Regions from separate parts of the Halomonas sp. 18071143 genome, predicted to be linked through region 3. Evidence: predicted binding sites of a transcription regulator. Region 3 holds the regulator's gene; each other region holds the start of a gene.
What was found. Region 3 encodes LexA, which represses DNA repair genes until DNA is damaged. Its sites were predicted from a motif close to TACTGTNTANNTANACAGTA; they were not measured.
Positions count from the first base shown of each region.

Region 1 (5,130 bases), 1.6 Mb from region 3:
AGGGTTGGCGCTGATCAGGAACTGGACGTGATCCAGCCCTTCTGGGGTGGGCGTGTCGCGAGGGGTAACGTCGACATCGAAACGCGCCTTGCCCATGGCCAGAAAGGCCAGCTGCTGCTGAACTTCCTTGCCTAGCCGCACCGCCGCCTTTTGGCGAGCTTCACTGAGCAGCTTGGCATTGCTGCGGTAGCGCTCCCGGTAGTCGGCCACCTGGCTGCTCAGGGCTTCCAGGTCATCGTCACTGGCTTCCAGTTGCGCCACTTCCTGACGTAGCTGGGCATGCAGGGCGCAGATTTCTTCCGGGGCGACATGGTGCTTGCGCGCAATGCGGTGCACGTCGCCCATGCGCTCCTCGACCCAGGCCAGTCGCTCGGGGTCCAGTTCGGTGGTGCTGGCCAGGCGCTGCAGCTCGCTGGCGGCTTCTTCTACCTGAATGCGCGCATCGCTGAGCATGGCCAGGGTGTTGGCCAGCGTGCCCTTATCGCTGCCGGGCAGGGCGCTCAAGTGTGCGTAGGCCTGGTTCAGCAACGACAGCGCACCGCCCTCATCGTTTTCACAGCAGTCGGCGGCAAACTGGGTTTCTCGCAGAGTCTCTTCCGCGTGGGCCAGCGTGTGCTGCTCTTCTTCCAGGGTTTGCAGTTCGCCTTCGGCGAGGCCCAGCTGGTCGAGCTCTTCCACCTGATAGCGCAGCAGCTGGCGCTTGGCCTCTACCTCGCTGCCCTCTTCACTGAGCTTTTTCAACCGACGACGGGCATTGCGCCATTCACGGTAAGTCTCGGCCAGCTGCTGGCTGCGCTCACGAAGCCCGGCGTAGTCATCCAGTAGCGCCAGGTGGGTTTCTTCGCGCATGAGCGCCTGGTGGGCGTGCTGGCCATGAATTTGAATCAGCTGTTCGCCCAGCGATTTCAGGTCGGCAATGGTGGCCGGGTGGCCGTTGATCCATGCTTTGGAGCGCCCGCTGGCGGTAACGACGCGGCGTAACAGGCACTCGTCGGTAGGCAGTTCCCGGGCCTGCAGCCACTCGATGGCGGCGGGCAGGTGTTGAATGTCGAAGCGGGCGGAAAGGTCGGTGCGCTCGCAGCCGTGGCGCACGCTGCCTGCGTCGGCGCGCTCGCCCAGGCAGAGTCCCAGTGCGCCCAGCAGTATGGATTTACCCGCCCCGGTTTCCCCCGTGATGGCGGTCATGCCACGGCTGAGGTCGAGTTCAAGGCGGTCAACAATCGCGTAATCCTGGATCGCTAGCTGTGTCAGCATGAGGCCTCCTGAGGCGGTGCATCCCGAGTGCTGGATACTTATCCAATAATTGTTGTTTTATACAGTAGTCGATAACTCACTTCAATGCCCCTCTTGAGATGGCTTCGATGGCCCCCATATAGCTTTTATCCGTGGTCTAAATCCCGCGAATCAACTCAGGTGGCCGCCAACGGCACCGCTACGTATTTCAGGAGCAAGGCATGGCTAAAGAACCGCAAACCCCGTTGGATGAAGAGCTGGCGCGTCAGGAGCAGGAAGCCGAAGTCACGGAGCCAACGGCAGAAGAGCGCCTGGTAGAAGGTGAGCTGGAAGGGCTGATCGACGACGAGCCGGTGGTGGACGCAGACATAGGTAACCCTGAAGCCGACGTGCTGGCCGCCCAGGTAGAAGAGCTGGAGCAGAGCCTGGCTCAGGCCAAGGACCAGGCCCTGCGCGCTGCCGCTGAAGCGCAGAACGTGCGCCGTCGCGCCGAGCAAGAGGCCGAGAAGGCGCGCAAGTTTGCGCTGGAGAAGTTCGTCAAGGAGCTGCTGCCCGTGGTGGACAGCCTGGAGAAAGCCCTGGAAAGCATGCAGCAAGACGCTTCCGACGTGCATCGCGAAGGCGTCTCCATGACCCTGAAGATGCAGCTGGACGTGCTGGCCAAGTTTGGCGTCGAAAGCATCGAGCCCCAGGGCGAGCCCTTCGACCCGCAGATGCATGAAGCCATGGCCATGGTGCCCAATCCCGAGCTGGAGCCCAATACGGTAATGGACGTCATGCAGAAGGGCTACTCCCTGAATGGCCGTCTGGTGCGTCCCGCGATGGTGGTGGTCAGCCAGAAAGCCGGTTAATCCGATGACGCATTGCAGAAAAAAGCCCTTGAAATGCGCCAGCCGGCCCCCAAATAAAGGGCAACCCGCGAGAATGCTCGCAAACGCCTTAAACAGTTTTGACGGCGTAAACCACTAGTTTTTTGTTTCAACCGAATTCGAGGTTTTTGCTATGGGACGCATTATTGGTATCGACCTGGGCACCACAAACTCTTGTGTAGCCGTGCTCGATGGTGACAGCGCTAAAGTCATTGAAAACGCCGAAGGCGGTCGTACCACGCCTTCCATCATTGCCTACACCGATGACGGCGAAACCCTGGTAGGTCAGGCGGCCAAGCGTCAGGCCGTGACCAACCCGGAAAACACCCTTTACGCCATCAAGCGTCTGATCGGTCGTCGTTTCAAGGACGACGTCGTTCAAAAAGACATCAAGATGGTGCCGTACAAGATTGCCGAAGCCGACAACGGTGACGCGTGGGTAGAAGTCAAAGGCAAGAAGATGGCTCCCCCGCAGGTCAGCGCCGAAGTGCTGAAGAAGATGAAGAAGACCGCCGAAGACTACCTCGGCGAGCCGGTGACCGAAGCGGTCATCACCGTACCGGCCTACTTCAACGACAGCCAGCGTCAGGCCACCAAGGATGCGGGCCGTATTGCCGGTCTGGACGTCAAGCGCATCATCAACGAGCCGACTGCCGCAGCGCTTGCCTACGGCATGGACAAGTCGCGTGGTGACAAGACCATCGCGGTCTACGACCTGGGCGGCGGTACCTTCGATATCTCCATCATCGAAGTCGCCGACGTTGACGGTGAAACCCAGTTCGAAGTACTGGCCACCAACGGTGACACCTTCCTGGGCGGTGAAGATTTCGACCTGGCGCTGATCAACTACCTGGTCGACCAGTTTAAAACCGACAGCGGCATTGATCTGTCGGGCGACAACCTGGCCATGCAGCGTCTGAAGGAAGCCGCTGAGAAAGCCAAGATCGAGCTTTCCAGCGCTCAGCAGACCGACGTCAACCTGCCGTACATCACGGCAGACAACACAGGCCCGAAACACCTGAACGTCAAGGTGACCCGTGCCAAGCTGGAGTCGCTGGTAGAAGACCTGGTGCAGCGCTCTCTCGAGCCGTGCAAAACGGCGCTGAAAGATGCTGGCCTGTCCGCGTCTGAAATCGACGAAGTGATTCTGGTCGGTGGCCAGACCCGCATGCCGATGGTTCAGAAAAAAGCGGCAGACTTCTTCGGTAAAGAAGCCCGTAAAGACGTCAATCCCGATGAAGCCGTCGCCGTGGGCGCCGCGATTCAGGGTGGCGTACTGGGCGGCGACGTGAAAGACGTTCTGCTGCTGGACGTCACGCCGTTGACCCTGGGTATCGAAACCATGGGTGGCGTCATGACGCCGCTGATCGACAAGAACACCACCATCCCCACCAAGAAGACTCAAACCTTCTCGACGGCGGATGACAACCAGACGGCGGTGACCATTCACGTCGTGCAGGGCGAGCGTAAGCAAGTGTCGCAGAACAAGTCGCTGGGTCGTTTCGACCTCTCCGACATTCCGCCGGCACCGCGTGGCGTACCGCAAATCGAAGTGGCCTTCGATCTGGATGCCAACGGTATCCTGAACGTATCGGCCAAGGACAAGGCGACGGGCAAAGAGCAGTCCATCGTGATCAAGGCGTCCAGCGGCCTGACGGACGAAGAGATCGAGCAGATGGTTCGCGACGCCGAAGCCCACGCCGACGAAGACAAGAAGTTCGAAGCGCTGGTGCAACTGCGCAACCAGGCGGACGGCATGATTCACGCCACCCGCAAGACTGTGCAGGAAGCGGGCGACAAGGCCACCGATGACGAGAAACAAGCCATCGAAACGGCCATCGCCGAACTGGAAGAAGCGGTCAAGACCGATGACCAGGACAACATCCAGAAGAAACTGGATGCGCTGACCGAAGCCTCTGGCCAGCTGGCGCAGAAGATGTACGCCGAGCAGGCAGACGCTGCCCAGCAGGCAGGCGCAGAAGGCGCGGAAAGCACCAACGCCAAGCAGGACGACGACGTGGTTGACGCCGAGTACGAAGAAGTCAACGACGAGCAGAAGAAGCAGTAACCCACCTCTTTCTGCCAAGGAAAGCGGTGACGCGGGAGGCAACTCCCGCGTTGCTGTTTCCGCGGCCGAGACGCCAATAGTGCGTAGCTAACCAGGAGGCGTAGGACCCATGTCCAAGCGCGATTATTACGAAGTCCTGGGTGTCGAAAAAGGGGCCGATCAGAAAGAGATCAAAAAGGCCTATCGCCGTCTGGCGCAAAAATTCCACCCTGATCGAAACCCGGACGATAACACCGCAGCGGAAAAATTCCGCGAGGTGTCAGAAGCCTACGAAGTCTTGAGCGACGGCGAAAAGCGCGCCGCCTATGACCAGTTTGGTCATGCCGGTGTGGATGGCCAGGGCGGTGGCTTTGGTGGCGGCGGCTTCGGCGGCGGAGCCGGTGATTTTGGCGATATTTTTGGCGATGTGTTTGGCGACATCTTCGGGGGTGGCGGTGGCCGTCGGCGGGGCCCCAATGCGCCTGCGCGAGGGTCCGACCTGCGCTACAACCTGGAGCTGGACCTCGAAAGCGCCGTGGCCGGTACCACGGTGGATATTCGCGTTCCGCGCCATATCGAATGTGACCGCTGTGACGGTGACGGTGCCGAGCCAGGTTCCTCCAAGGAAACCTGCCCCACGTGCCACGGCCATGGCCAGGTACGCATGCAGCAGGGCTTCTTTGCGGTTCAGCAGACCTGCCCCACGTGCCATGGCAGCGGCCAGCACATCAAAGTGCCGTGCCACAAATGTAATGGCGAAGGGCGTGTACGCGAAACCCGCACTCTCTCGGTGAAAATTCCGCCGGGTGTCGATACCGGTGATCGCATTCGCCTCAATGGCGAAGGCGAAAGCGGCGTGAATGGCGGCCCAGCGGGCGACCTGTACGTACAGGTGTCCATCAAGCCTCACCATATCTTCCGCCGCGACGGCAAACATCTGCAGTGCGACGTGCCGATCAATTTCGTGGACGCCGCGCTGGG
Region 1 is NZ_CP078120.1:386,324-391,453, forward strand. Features, by position in the region: gene recN (DNA repair protein RecN) at 1-1,254, opposite strand, end outside; gene grpE (nucleotide exchange factor GrpE) at 1,455-2,084, shown strand; gene dnaK (molecular chaperone DnaK) at 2,236-4,170, shown strand; gene dnaJ (molecular chaperone DnaJ) at 4,280-5,130, shown strand, end outside.
Region 1: a site for LexA is predicted at 1,302-1,321, ahead of recN (DNA repair protein RecN). Genes of this name have one in related genera too.

Region 2 (5,130 bases), 1.7 Mb from region 3:
CATGGCGCGCGTCACGCCCACGTAGCACAGGCGGCGCTCCTCCTCCAGGCGGCCTGGCTCCTCCACGGACATCTTGTGGGGAAACAGCCCCTCTTCCACCCCGGCAATGAACACCACCGGGAACTCCAGCCCCTTGGCCGAGTGCAGGGTCATCAGCTGCACGCTGTCTTCGAACTCCTCGGCTTCATGGTCGCCTGCGTTGAGGGCGGCTTCCGAAAGGAAGGCTTCCAGCGCGGCCATGCCTTCTCCGGCTTCCGGTGTCTCGAAGGCATCGCCATGGGTAAAGGCCCGGGCCGCGTTGACCAGCTCTTCCAGGTTCTCGACCCGGGCCTGGCCTTTTTCACCGCGCTCGCTTTGATGGTGCTCGATCAGCCCGGTGCGTGCCGTGACGTGGTCGATGATCTCGTGGAGCGGCAGCCCCGAGGTGTCGTTGTCCAGCTGCTCGATCAGGTTGGTAAAGGCCTGCACGGCGTTGCCTGCGCGGCCTTTCAAGGTGCCGTCCTGGATCGCATCGTGCAGCGCTTGCCACAGCGATACGCTCTGCTCCCGGGCGTGATGGCGGACGATTTCCACGGTGCGCGTGCCGATGCCTCGGGTGGGCACATTGATGACGCGCTCCAGGGAGGCATCGTCATCACGGTTGAGCAGCAAGCGCAGGTAGGCCAGGGCGTTCTTGATTTCCAGCCGCTCATAAAAGCGGTGGCCGCCATAGATACGATAGGGCATGCCCTGGCGAATCAGCGTCTCTTCCAGCAGGCGCGACTGGGCGTTGGAACGGTAGAGGATGGCCACGTCCCGGCGGTTGAAGCCTTCGTTGACCTTCTCCTTGATGGTATCGACGATATAGCGGGCCTCTTCGAGGTCGTTGAACCCCGCATACACCGAGATAGGCTCGCCTTCGGCGCCATCGGTCCATAGGTTCTTGCCGAGACGCTCGCTGTTGTGGCTGATCAGCGTATTGGCCGCTTCCAGAATCGCGCTGGTAGAGCGATAGTTCTGCTCCAGGCGCACGGTATGAGTGTTGGGAAACTCTTCTTCGAAGCGACGAATGTTCTCGACCTTGGCGCCCCGCCAGCCGTAAATGGACTGGTCGTCATCGCCCACGGCGGTCATCGGGGTCTGCTGGCCGGTGAGCAGCTTGAGCCAGGCGTACTGCAGGGTATTGGTATCCTGAAACTCGTCCACCAGCACATGGCCAAAGCGCTCGCGATAGTGGTTCAGCAACGGCGGGTTGTCGCGCAACAGCTCCAGGCTGCGCAGCAGCAGCTCACCGAAATCCACCAGCCCGCCTCGCTCGCAGGTGAACTGGTAGCGCTCGTAGAGCTCGACCATCTGGGCGAGGTACGCATCGCCATTGACGTTCACCTGATGGGGTCGCAGGCCCTCTTCCTTGCAACCAGAAATGAACCCCTGCACCTGGCGTGGCGGGAAGCGCTCATCGTCAATCGAGTAATCTTTCAGCAGCCGCTTGATCAGCCGCAGCTGGTCATCGGAGTCGATGATCTGAAAGTGCTGGGGCAGGCGGGCATCCTGCCAATGGGTGCGCAGCAGCCGGTGCGAGATCGAGTGAAAGGTACCCACCCAGACATGGCGCATGGAGATGCCCAGCAAGGCTTCCAGACGCGTGCGCATCTCGCGGGCTGCCTTGTTGGTAAACGTGACGGCCAGCAGGGCATAAGGGGAAAGCCCTTCGGCCTGCATCAGCCAGGCAATGCGGTGGACCAGCACACGCGTTTTGCCGGAACCGGCGCCGGCCAGTACCAGAAGGTTGCCCTGGGGCGCACTGACGGCTTCCCGCTGGGCCGGGTTGAGATGATCGAGTATCGCCGTGACGTCGTCCATATAAGCCGCTGCCGGTTCAAAAAAGGGGCGACCAGTCTAGCACAGCCAGCACACTGGCTGTGCATACAGCGTGTCTTCAGGACGCTGGCTCAGGGCTCTTTCTCAGAACCGTTGCTCAGGACTCTTCCGGGTAACGCAGCGTGGTCAGGCTCTTCTTCACCGCTTTCAGCTGCTCGGCCAGCTTGGGGCCCCGGGTCTTGGCCACACCCACCGCCAGCACATCGATCAGCACCAGGTGGGCAATACGCGAGCTGAGCGGGGTGTAGATCTCGGTGTCTTCGTGCACGTCGATAAACAGCGGCAGGCTGACCTCCTGGGCCAGCGGCGATTCGCTGGGGCACAGGCCGATCACGGTAGCGCCTGCTTCGCGGGCCAGGCGAACGCTGGCTACTAGCGCCCGGGTACGGCCTGTCTGCGAGATGGCGACCACCACGTCGCCCTCCTGCAGGGTCACCGCCGACATGTTCTGCATGTGCGGGTCGGCGTAGGCAGAGGTCGAGATCTGCAGGCGGAAAAACTTGTGCTGGGCATCGAAGGCCACCGCGCCGGAGGCGCCAAAGCCGTAGAACTCGACGCGATTGGCCATGGCCAGTGCATTGACGGCCTTGCCCAGCGCATCGTTATCGAGCCGGTCGCGCACCGACAGCAGCGTGCCCACGGTGGAGTCGAAAATGCTGTGGGAGAATTCGGCCACCGAGTCGCTGTCGTTCATCGAGAACTGCGCGAACTGGCTTCCGCTGGCCAGCATCTGGGCCAGCTGCAGCTTGAAATCCTGAAAGCCGTTGCAGCCCAGCGCACGGCAGAAGCGCACCACCGTGGGCTCGCTCACCTTTGCTTCGGTGGCCAGGTCCACGATGCGCATGTGAATGACTTCATCGGGGTTGCGCAGCACGAACCGCGCGACCTTTTGTTCGGAGCGACGGAAATGCTCCATGCGGCGTCTCATTTCATCGAACAGGGCGCGGCTCACGTTCAGCTCCTTAAATTCTTGATCGTGCTTGTGCGGCCATGAATAGGCCACAGTATGCCTGAGTGTTGCATCGGGGGCAGCGTCCTTCATGAGAGTACTGCCGTTTAAAAGGCGTTAACCCATTTCTTCAAGAATCGTCATCATTTTGTCAAGTAGGTTATAGTAAGAAGTGACGTGCCGCACTGCATCATTTAAAAATCAGTCGTCACGGATGCAGGTGGACGTAGGCAACTCACCTGGAGGAGCGTCGATTATGAGAAACGTCGAACGAATGACCTCGGTAAAAAGCGAATTGCTCGACATATTCATGAGTATGGAGGTCGATGAGCATGCCCAACGTCGGCGCAGCGCCGCCCAACGTAGCCTGAGAGCGCGTCGGGGCATCGAGCTGCACCGGGAATTCCAGAAGCTGTCACGGGATATCGCTCCCTTGCCAGACGATGACGACCCGCAAGAGAGCGAACTGCACTAGCCAGCCGAAGAAGAGGCTGGTGAAGGAAGGCGAGAAAGCGTTACGCCACGGTAACGCCCTCTCTATTGGGTAAGCTTGCCGACCCAGCGGCGAGTTAGAACAGGCCTGCCAGGAAAACCACCGTGACCCCGATGGGGGCGACGTATTTGGCCAGCAGGTTCCACAGGCTGTAGTCGTAGACATCCAGCCTCAGTTCCTTGCGCGCTTCTTCTTTATCCAGGCAGAAGGCGAAGAATACGATCGCGCCCAAGCCGGTCAATGGCAGCAGGATCTTGCTGGTGAAGGTATCCAGCAGGTCGAAGATGTTCAGCCCAAAGAACAGCACGTCTGCCCATACGTTGAACGACAGCAGCGCCGCGACACCCAGTGCCCATACCGCCACTCCGCTCACCAATGTGGCCACGATGCGTGGCATCGACGTGCGCTCTTCCAGAGTTTCCACCACCGGTTCCAGCAGTGAAATGGCCGACGTCAGGGCGGCAAAGGTCAGCAGCAGGAAGAACATCAGGCCCAGAATGGTGCCGCCGGTCATGTTGCCAAACGCCAGGGGCAGGGTGACAAAGATCAGGCCGGGGCCTTCGCCAGCACTCAGGCCGTTGGCAAAGACGATGGGGAAGATGGCCAGGCCCGCAAGCAGGGCGATGGCGGTATCCAGCAGGATGACCGTTCGCGCGGTGCTGATCAGGTTGACGTCTTCGCCCAGGTACGAGCCGTAGGCCATCATGATCCCCATGCCCAGCGACAGCGTGAAGAACGCCTGGCCCATGGCCGCCAGTACGACACCGCCATCCAGCGCATCCCAATCGGGGCTGAACATGAAGCTCAGGGCCTCACCAAAGTAGCCGCTGGTCATGCCGTAACCCACCAGCACCAGCATCAGGACCACCAGGGCAGGCATCAGGGTGCGAGCAGCGCTTTCCAGGCCTTTGGTGACCCCGCGTGCCACGATCCCAACGACCAACACCATGAAGGCCGTATGCCACAGCAGCAGGGCGGTAGGGCTGCCCAACATGCCGCTGAAGATGGCGCCAATGCTGTCAGCGTCCTGGTCATTGAAGCTGCCGAGCACCGAACCCAGCGTATAGTTCAACGACCAGCCGCCGATGACGCTGTAGAACGAGAGAATCAGAAAGGCAGCCAGGACGCCGCTGACGCCGACCAGTGCCCACGCTTTCGAGCGGCCATGATTGGCGGCCAGTTCGGCCATGGTATTGATGGGGTTCTTCTGACCGCGACGGCCAATCATCCACTCGGCGACCAGAATGGGCAGGCCGACCAGTGCCACACAGGCCAAATAGACCAGAACGAAAGCGGCGCCACCGCTGTCGCCCACCATGTACGAGAAGCGCCAGATATTGCCCAGGCCAACGGCGGAGCCCGCCGCGGCCAGCACAAAGCCCATACGAGATGACCACTGTGCATGCGCAAGTTTTGCCATAAATCACCTGTTTCAGTTCAATTGTAATGGGTCGATATCGGCAGATTGCGCCGATGTTCGGAAAAAAGAGATTGCCAGCGTGCTTTTCCGAAAGAACGCGCAATTTATCCGATCAAGGGTAGGCTTGCCAGTGAGCCAGCCTAAAAAGGCGGCTTAAAACAGCTGGCTCTGCTTTTCATCGGCGAAAGGTGCCAAGTCCGCCAAAGCAGCCCTGGCCTGCACCAGGCGATAGAGGTGGCGAGCCATTTGGGGAGACTCACGGTTGTCTGCGGTATGCACAAATAAAAAAGGGGTTTTCCCCTGTTTTATCCACAGGCTGAGCTGCTCTATCCAGGGCGTGAAGTAGCGTGTGTTGATCGCTTTGTCAATATGTCCAATGAAGCGAATGATGGGCTGCTGACCAGTGGA
Region 2 is NZ_CP078120.1:3,743,065-3,748,194, reverse strand. Features, by position in the region: gene uvrD (DNA helicase II) at 1-1,842, opposite strand, end outside; gene hexR (transcriptional regulator HexR) at 1,958-2,812, opposite strand; gene KVY02_RS17590 (PA3496 family putative envelope integrity protein) at 3,066-3,284, shown strand; gene KVY02_RS17585 (sodium-dependent transporter) at 3,379-4,722, opposite strand; gene KVY02_RS17580 (DUF72 domain-containing protein) at 4,876-5,130, opposite strand, start outside.
Region 2: a site for LexA is predicted at 1,894-1,913, ahead of uvrD (DNA helicase II). Genes of this name have one in related genera too.

Region 3 (5,130 bases):
CGCGCTCATGGCGGCCACCACGACGGGACGCAGACGCCGAATCAAGTCGCGCACCGTTACCTGCTCCTGATAATCCTTGGCAGCAATATCACGCAGCGCATCCAGCCCCGATAGCGTAAAGATCACCGTGCCCAGCATGAAGTGTAGCCGCCAGAAGCGCTCTGCATCCGGCAGCTCGGGGGTCGCCCGGCGCACCAGCTCGGTGAAGCGCGTGAAAACATCGCCATACTGCTGCTGGATGTAGCGCCGCAAGTGCCCTTGCGCCTGGCTGTAGGCCAGACCCAGCAGCCGCATGAACACTTTCAGGCTGTGGCGCTCGGCAGGCACGGTCAGTACCGTGGTGGCCATGGTTTCCAGCAGCACTTCCAGTGGAATGGGCTGGCCTTCATAGCGCGCTTCCAGCTCATCCAGGGCGGTGTGGAAGCGCTCGGAGAACGGGTCCAGGTAGCGGGCAAACACCGCCTGTATCAGCGCTTTCTTCGACCCGAAGTGATAATTAACGGCGGCAAGGTTGACCCGCGCCTTGCTGGTGATATTGCGCAGTGACGTCTCGGCAAACCCCCGCTCTGCAAAGAGCACTTCTGCCGTATCCAAAATACGTGTGACCGTATCCGACTGGGCCATAGCGCCCTCCCAAAACAGGTGTTTAAAACATGACGGTTGCGTTGGCGAATAGTATGCCATTCTCCCTGATGGCTCAAACGATAATCCCCTGTGTACCGCAGGTTGCGCTACCTGGAACGTATTGCAACTCATCATGTACTGGACAGAGCAACATACTGTATACTTAAACACATACTGATTTTACGGACATGTAGCGACTGTCTTTTCACTGTTTGGAGTCTGATATGTCACGCCCACTCACCGCACGCCAGCAGCATGTATATGATTTTATCGTGAAGACCATGGGCGAGCTTGGCTACCCCCCTACCCGCGCCGAAATCGCCAAGGCGTTGGGCTTTCGCTCACCCAACGCCGCCGAAGAGCATCTGCGCGCCCTGGAGCGCAAAGGCGCCATCCGCATCATCCGCAATACGTCCCGGGGCATTCGCCTGCCCAACCAGGAACCGCTCGACGCCACCCCCCCGGCAGCCGAGCCTGCCAGCGCCGCCAACGATTCCACGCCCAACGGGCTGCCGGTGATTGGTGAAGTCGCTGCGGGCAGCCCCATTCTGGCAGCGGAGCATATCGACCGTTACTGCCCGCTGCCGGCAGAGTACTTCACCCCCAAGGCCGACTACCTGCTGCGGGTACGCGGCCTGTCGATGAAAGACGTGGGTATTCTGGAAGGCGACTTGCTGGCCGTGCATCGTACCGACCGCGTGCGTGACGGTCAGATCGTCGTCGCGCGCCTGGAAGACGAGGTCACGGTCAAGCGTTTTAAACGCCAGGGGCATCACGTCACGCTGCTCGCCGAGAACGAAGACTTCGCCCCCATCGAAATCGACCTGAGAACTCAACAGCTGGATATCGAAGGCGTCGGGGTAGGCGTCATCCGAGGCGGGAACGGCCAGGCCCTGGGCTAAAATACTGGGCCAGGGCACTGGACCAAGCCACCGCCTACTGCATATCGATGTAACGATGGTCGTTGAACGTGGCGACCCAGTGCGGGTGGTAGACCAACAGAATGCTCAGCAGCATGCCGGTGATGAAAGCTTCCGAGGGCATCAACAAGGGTAGAAAGCGGGCATACTCCTGAGCCAGGTAAATCGCTTCAGGATCGATGCCCGCCACCAGAATCAGCCCGACGGCCGCCAGCCCACCCCCTAGCGTCGCCAGCGCAGCACCGAAAAAACCGCAGGCAAACAGAAACACCATCAGGTTGTCCGGCAAGCGGCGATCCACGATACGCCATACCACCCCCGTGATCACGGCAGGCACCAGCCCCGTCACCAGCACGTTGGCCCCCAACAGTTCCCAGGCATTGCGCCCGATCAGCACCATCGCCACGTTGAGCAGCAGGTTGCTGATCAAGGCCAGGGGCACCTTGAACACCAGCGTCATCAGCACCGTAAACACCAGATGCAGAGTTAACCAATCGACCGCCTGGGCCCGCAGCTGCCACATCAGCATCACGGCCAGCGTCGCGGCCATCCAGCGATGCTGCAAACCGGTATCTTCCAGCAGCGGCTGCCAGGGGCGCTGCCACAGCACCCACCCCAGAGCACCTGCCGACACCAGCCAGGTAGCCAGCAGTGCCCAGGTGGCCAGCACGCTTTGTGCAAAGGACATGGCGCCCCTCCCCGGTGGGCGAGTTAGCTGAACACGACGGTCTTGTTACCGTGAATCAATACGCGGTCTTCCAGATGCCAGCGCAAGCCGCGGGCCAGCACGGCTTTTTCCACATCACGGCCAAAGCGAACCAAATCGGTGGGTGTATGGCAGTGGCTGACCCGGTGAATATCCTGCTCGATGATGGGGCCAGCATCCAGTTCTTCGGTCACGTAGTGGCAAGTGGCACCGATCAGCTTGACGCCCCGCTCATAGGCCTGGTGATAGGGCTTTGCCCCCGCAAAGGAAGGCAGGAAACTGTGATGAATATTGATGACGCGTCCGGCATAACGCTCGCACAGTGAAGGCGGCAGAATCTGCATGTACCGCGCCAGCACGACACAGTCAGCCCGGGCAGCATCGATCTGTGCCTGCACCTGCTCGAAAGCCGCCTGCTTGTTGGCCGGGTCCACCGGTACATGATGATAGGGAATGCCATACCACTCGGTGAGCGAGCGCATGTCGTCATGATTGGAGATGACGCCCACAATATCGCAATCCAGCTCGCCAGCCTGCCAGCGATACAGCAGGTCCACCAGGCAGTGGGATTCCCGGGAAACCATCAACACCACGCGGCGGCGCTTCTGGGTGTCTACCAGCGACCACTGCATGTCGAACTCGTCGGCGACGGGCTCGAATGCGGTGCGCAGCGCCTCGGCCGACATGCCCAGTGAATCGGCGAGAATTTCATAACGCATGAAAAAGCGCCCTGTTTCCAGATCGGAGTGCTGGCTGGCCTCGGTGATCGAGCCGCCCTGCTGGGCAATGAAGCTGGAAACACGCGCCACAATACCCACCTGATCCGGGCACGACACAACTAAACGGTAATAATGAGACATCAATGAACACTCTTGCGTATGTAACGGCACGTTCGCTGGGTAGGCGCCTGCTCGCGGGCAAGCCTCACCAGGCGCATTAGTGTAACGCAAGCGCCACGGCTAAGCACCGTGGTGCAGTGCCACGATGATTGTTACGTGCCCCTCCCTTCCCGTATAGTTAAGGGACTATATTTCCAGGCTTTTCATGACTGATGCATCCACCACGCGTTCAACTTCGTCCCCGTCGCCGCCCGCCCCTGCACCTGCTTCCGCTAGGTGGATGCGGTGAAATTGGAATGAACCTTACGCTGTATGGATACGACGATCAGTGGATCGCCGTCGATTGCGGCATGATGATCCGTCAGGATCTGCCCAACTCGCCGCTGCAAGTGCCCAACACCGACACCCTGCAAACCCTCGGTATCACCCCGGCGGCGCTGTTCATCACCCATGGTCATGAAGACCACATCGGCGCCGTGGCCTGGCTATGGCCGCGTTGGGGCTGCCCTATTTTTGCCACCCCGTTGGCCGCAGGCCTGCTGCGACATAAATTTGCCGAACACCAGCTGAGCAGCGCTGCCATCGAAATCATCGAACCCGGCGATGCGGTGGAGCGCGGTCCCTTCACCCTGCGCTACCTGAGTGTCACTCACTCCATTCCTGAAAGCTGCGCCATCATGATGCAGGCGGGCGACTATCGAGTACTGCATACGGGAGACTGGAAACTGGACCCGGAGCCGCTCATCGGCGCCCCGGTGAATGCCGCTCATTTTCGTGCGCTGGCCCCTTTGGACCTGGTGGTTGGCGACTCCACCAACGCCCCCATGCCCGGCCAGTCAGCCAGCGAAGGCGACGTCGCCAAAGCACTGGCCACGACCCTCGAACAGTGCAAGGGCCGCGTGGTGGTATCGTGCTTTGCCAGCAACCTGGCGCGGGTACTGGCCATCGGGCGCGCCGCTCATGCTTGTGGGCGGCGGGTCAGCTTGATGGGCCGCTCCATGGAACGCATGGTGAGCGTGGCCAGAGGGCTGGGCTATCTGGACGACTTCCCGCCGCTGGTCCCGTCCCACGACCTGGGATACCTGCCTCCCGAAGAAGTGGTGATCATCGCCACCGGCAGCCAGGGTGAGCCACGCGCTGCCCTTCAACGGCTGGCGCAGCGCCGTCACCCCTTTGTCGACCTGGAGCCAGGCGATAGCGTGATTTTTTCTGCCAAGGCCATCCCGGGCAATGAGCGCCCCATCGAACAGCTTAAAAAACGTTTGTTACAGCTGGGTGTCGCGCTATTCGATGAAAACAATCACCCCGAGCTCCATGCCACGGGACACCCAGCCCAGGAGGAGCTGAAAAAGCTCTATCAATGGGTGCGCCCCAAAGCGCTACTCCCTGTGCATGGTGAAGCGCGTCATCAGCAGGCTCATCAGGCACTCGCCGAGCAGCTAGGCATCAGTGCCCCCCTTACGCCCGTCAATGGCGACCTGATCCTGCTGGACAATCAGGGCCTGCGCCTGGAAACGCGCCATCCACAGCCGCCCTGCATCGTCGATCAAAACAGCGTAAGGCCCCACCCTGGCCTCGAACATCAGTCGTCTGGTCCACGGCGCGGCAGCCTGTTTCTGGCGCTACCGGTGACCGCCACCGAGACTGGCTGGTGGCGCATTGGCCGGATGATGCTGGATACCACGGGGGCCAGCCCACTGGACGAAGAGAGCTTCAGCGACTGGCTGGACGAGCAGCTGGAAGAGATCGAAGCGGAAACGCTGGCAGACTTGCGTCACGCCCTGCAGCCGCGCCTGATGCACTGGCTGGCCAACCACCTTCAGCACATGCCTGAGGTGCACCTGCAGATCATGGCCGCCGACATGCCCACCGAAGAGGAACTGGACCAACAGTAGTCCCTTTCCAGGTCAGCAGGCTGAAGAGCAGCTCACGACCAGCGCTCGGCATCCTGCTGATCGGTTTTGCGCTCCTTGACCCAATACGCCCCCTGGCGTGCGCGCTCCTTTTTCCAGAACGGCGCCTGGGTCTTGAGATAGTCCAT
Region 3 is NZ_CP078120.1:2,013,012-2,018,141, forward strand. Features, by position in the region: gene KVY02_RS09350 (TetR/AcrR family transcriptional regulator) at 1-624, opposite strand, end outside; gene lexA (transcriptional repressor LexA) at 849-1,526, shown strand; gene KVY02_RS09360 (energy-coupling factor ABC transporter permease) at 1,561-2,232, opposite strand; gene purU (formyltetrahydrofolate deformylase) at 2,256-3,110, opposite strand; gene KVY02_RS09370 (ribonuclease J) at 3,386-4,984, shown strand; gene moaE (molybdopterin synthase catalytic subunit MoaE) at 5,017-5,130, opposite strand, start outside.